DNA from 2 places in the Allobosea sp. FBZP-16 genome. Region 1 is predicted to be linked to the other one. Evidence: predicted binding sites of a transcription regulator. Region 1 holds the regulator's gene; the other holds the start of a gene.
What was found. Region 1 encodes LexA, which represses DNA repair genes until DNA is damaged. Its sites were predicted from a motif close to TGTTCNNNNTGTGTTCNG; they were not measured.
Positions count from the first base shown of each region.

Region 1 (2,199 bases):
GATGCCGCGGCCGCCGCATGGCCCTGGCCGCTGCGCCCGCTCTGGCTCTCGGCCGTGGGAATCCTGACCACCACCATGGTCGTGACCGCGGCGACGGCGCCCTATGGCGTCTACCATTTCCAGACCTTCAACCCGTTCGGCCTGCTCGGCAACGCGCTGGCGCTGCCCTTCGTCTCGCTGATCGTGATGCCGGCCGCGGTCTTCGGCGTGCTTGCCTATCCGTTCGGACTCGACTGGCCGGCCTGGGCGCTGATGGGCTGGGCCTCCGGATATGTACTCCAGCTCGCCCATTGGGTCGCCGGCATCGACCGCTCGACCGTGGCGCTGCCCGCTTTCGGCTCGACCGCGCTGATCCTGTTCTCGCTGTCGTTGCTCTGGCTGACCTTATGGACGACGGCGCTGCGCTTCCTTGCCGCGCTGCCCTTGGTCGGCGGGCTGGCGCTGGCCTCGGCCCCGTCGCGGCCCGACATCCTGATCGAGCGAGACGGCTCGGGTGTGCTGGTGAGGGGGCCGGAGGGCAAGATGGTGCTGGCCGGCAAGCCGAGCCGCTTCGTGCTGACGCAATGGCTGCATGCCGACGGCGATTCGCGTGCGCCCGACGATGCGGCGCTGCGTAATGGCGCCGCTTGCGATCCGCGTGGCTGCGTCATCCGCCTCCCGGATGGCCGCTCGGTAGCCTATACGCGCGACCGGATCGCCTTGGTCGAGGACTGCCTGCGCGCCGATCTCGTGGTGACGTCGCTCTACTGGACAGCACCTTGCGCAGCCCGCCTGATCGATCGCAGTGCCCTCATCCGTGATGGCGCGACGGCGTATCACGCGGCCCGCGGCGGCTGGCGCGCCTATACGGCCGACGAGGTCACGCGCCTGCGCCCCTGGACCCGGGCACGACCGGAACCGAAGCCGGCGTCAGAACCAGCGCTTGCTCCGGCGACTGCAGCCGCAACTGCGGAGCCGGCAGAGGACGCCGAGGCGCTTCAGTAGCGCCGCATCAGGTTGACGAGCCGGCCCTGGATCTTGACCCGGTCGGGCCCCAGCACGCGCGTCTCATAGGCCGGGTTGGCGGCTTCGAGCGCGATCGAGGAGCCGCGCTTGCGCAACCGCTTCAGCGTCGCTTCCTCGTCGTCGATCAGGGCAACGATGATGTCGCCGGTATTGGCGGTATCCTGCTTACGGATGACGACGGTGTCGCCGTCGAGGATGCCGGCCTCGATCATCGAATCGCCGCGGACTTCCAGGGCGTAATGCTCGCCGCCGCCGAGCATGTCGGCTGGCATCGTGACGCTGTGGCTGCGGTCCTGGATCGCCGAGATCGGCGTGCCGGCGGCGATGCGGCCCATGACCGGGATCGAGACGGTCGAGCGCCCGCTTTCCTCGGCAGCCGGTGGTCGCGGCTTCGTCAGATTGGCTGCCGGCGTCGGGGGAGGCGGGGTCTGGCCGAGGCCGCCCTGGACAACGGAGGGGCTGAAGCGGCCGCGCTGTGCCTGCGGCCCGCCGATGCCGTCCGGCATCTTGATGACTTCGAGCGCACGTGCCCGGTTCGGAAGCCGGCGAATGAAGCCGCGCTCCTCCAGCGCCATGATCAGCCGGTGGATGCCGGATTTGGAACGCAGATCGAGCGCATCCTTCATCTCGTCGAAGGAGGGCGGCACGCCGGATTCCCGCAGGCGCTCCTGGATGAAGCGAAGCAGTTCAAACTGTTTGCGTGTCAGCATGGTCGCGCCGCTCGCCTCTCGGGCTAGAATCGAAACAAAGCACGAACACCATACGCGTTCGCCTTGTGTTCCGCAAGGGGAGCGCTGTGATGAGAACTGATCCTATTTGAGACATGCCGTCCCGGGCGACTGCATGGAGACCGGGATCCCGAAAGAGGTTCCGGAATGGATCCCGGATCGGCGCCGCTGCGCGGCTTGTCCGGGATGACAACCTGAGAGCGGGAGAGTTGACTAAAGCAACTCCGCAATTCTCCGAACCGCGGAATTGCTTTAGGTCTTCGCTTTATCGCATTTTCTTCACGCGAACCGGTGTCCACTTCGCTCGAAAATGCTCTAGCGCAGCCGGATGATGCGGCAGGGATCGCCGGCCTTGGCAGGCTCGGCGAAAGCCGGGCGGATCACCAGCGCCTCGGCCCGCGACAGGTTCGCCAGCATCGAGGAATCCTGCTTGGCGAAGGGCCTGACCCGTCGCTCGCCCTCAATG
Region 1 covers NZ_LNCQ01000022.1:576,070-578,268, reverse strand. Annotated here, with positions in the region: gene CXY91_RS09025 (ComEC/Rec2 family competence protein) at 1-984, shown strand, start outside; gene lexA (transcriptional repressor LexA) at 978-1,715, opposite strand; gene CXY91_RS09015 (molybdopterin molybdotransferase MoeA) at 2,049-2,199, opposite strand, start outside.

Region 2 (2,199 bases), on a different contig from region 1:
AGCAGCGCAAATCGGCCGGCCCGCCGCAGGACGAGATGGGCAAGTTCATCTCGGCCGTGCTGGCGCAGAACGAGGATATCTGGACGAAGGTGCTGCCGCAGCAGGCCAACCGGAAATACGTACCGCCCAAGCTGGTGCTGTTCAGCGGCGTCGATCGCTCCGGCTGCGGCACGGCCCAGTCGGCGATGGGGCCGTTCTATTGCCCCAACGACCAGCGGGTCTATCTCGACCTCTCCTTCTTCCAGGAGATGCAGCGCAAGCTCGGCGGCGGCGGCGACTTCGCCTATGCCTATGTCATCGGCCACGAGATCGGCCATCATATCCAGAACCTGCTCGGCATCCTGCCCAAGGTGAACGAGCTGCGCCAGCGGCTCTCGGAGCGCGAATCGAACCTGCTCTCGGTGCGCGTCGAATTGCAGGCGGACTGCTTCGCCGGCGTCTGGGCCTACAACCTCCAGGCGATGGACCGGATCGAGGCCGGCGACATCGACGAGGCGATGCGAACAGCTTCGGCGATCGGCGACGACAAGCTGCAGCAGCAAGGCCGCGGCGTGGTCGTGCCGGATTCCTTCACGCACGGCTCGTCGGCGCAGCGCACTCGGTGGTTCAACACCGGCTTCAAGTCGGGCTCCATGCAGAGCTGCGACACCTTCCGCACCAACCAGCTCTGAGCCTCAGAGTTCGGCGCGATCGCGGCGGACAGTAAGCCGGCGTGGCGCCCGCGCCAGCTTGCCGGAGAGGATCTGCGTCTTCGGCGCGAGCAGCCCCGCCCTGACGCCGCGCGAGCGCAGCGAGACCGCGCCCCATTCGCGCAGCGCCGCCGCCATGCCGCGCAGCGGCATCAGCGCCGGCCGGGCCGCTGCGGTCAACAGATGCCGCTCGATGCTTGGCGTCCATTGCGGCTCGGGCAGGTCGCCCGCCTCGAGCAGGATCACCCAGTCGCCGCGCGCCTGCGCGACACCCGAGGACCAGGCCTCGCCAGCCGTGGCCCTGACATAGCTCGCCCCGGTCTCGTCCGCGAGTCGCGCGATCGCGGCGTCATCGCCATCGTCGACCACCACGGCATGGCCGATCACACCTTTCGCAACCGCGGGGATCAGCACCGACAAGGTTGCGGCAAGCGCCCTTGCGTCACGATTGGCCCGGATGACGGCAGTGATCATAGGCTATCAGCTTATGCCGCACTGCAACATGTCGCAATCCTGTCACTTGCCTTTTGTTCCTGATATGTTCACATTCCTTGGTCTCGGAACCACCGATTCCGCCGAGGAGACGAAGCCATGCTGCAGGCCAGACCCTCAGCCAGGACGCAACCACTCAAGCGCCGCGATGTCGAACCGGACACGGTCTCGGCACCACTTCGGCTCACGCCGGTCGACCCGCTGATCCATATCGGCAGCCAGATCGACCCTGACAGGCGGCGCGGGCGCGGCGCGACGATCAACCCCGGCGGGCGCTACGAGGCCGAGCAGCGCATCAGCGAGGATGACGGCTGGGGGACGCTCGGCGAGCTGCCGGCTTTCAAGACCGAGGTCTCGGTCGAGAAGCCTCGGACCATCATTACCAGGAACGACTCCCCCGATATCTCCTTCGATCGCTCGATCAACCCTTATCGCGGCTGCGAGCATGGCTGCGTCTATTGCTTCGCGCGGCCGAGCCATGCCTATCTCGGCCTCTCGCCCGGGCTCGACTTCGAGAGCAAGCTGACCGCAAAGCCCGATGCGGCGCTGCTGCTTGAGAATGAGCTGTCCTCGCCAAGCTACCAGCCGCGCACCATCGCAATCGGCACCAATACCGACGCCTACCAGCCGATCGAGAAGAAACTCAGGATCATGCGCGCGATCCTGGAGGTGCTCGCGAAGTTCAACCACCCGGTCGGCATCGTCACCAAATCGGCGCTGGTGCAGCGCGACATCGATATCCTCGCGCCGATGGCGGCGAAGGGGCTGGTCAAGGTCGCGCTCTCGGTGACGACGCTCGATCCCAAGCTCGCCCGCAACATGGAGCCGCGTGCCGCCGCCCCTGCCAAGCGCATCGAGACGATCCGAAAGCTCTCGGAGGCCGGCATTCCGGTGACGGTGCTGGTCGCGCCGATCGTGCCGGCGATCAACGAGCACGAGATCGAGCGCATCCTCGATGCAGCGAAAGCAGCCGGCGCGCGCGAGGCCGGCTATGTATTGCTGCGCCTGCCGCTCGAGG
Region 2 covers NZ_LNCQ01000009.1:18,514-20,712, forward strand. Annotated here, with positions in the region: gene ypfJ (KPN_02809 family neutral zinc metallopeptidase) at 1-671, shown strand, start outside; gene CXY91_RS02240 (glycosyltransferase family A protein) at 675-1,163, opposite strand; gene CXY91_RS02245 (PA0069 family radical SAM protein) at 1,281-2,199, shown strand, end outside.
Region 2: a site for LexA is predicted at 1,218-1,235, ahead of CXY91_RS02245 (PA0069 family radical SAM protein). Genes of this name have one in related genera too.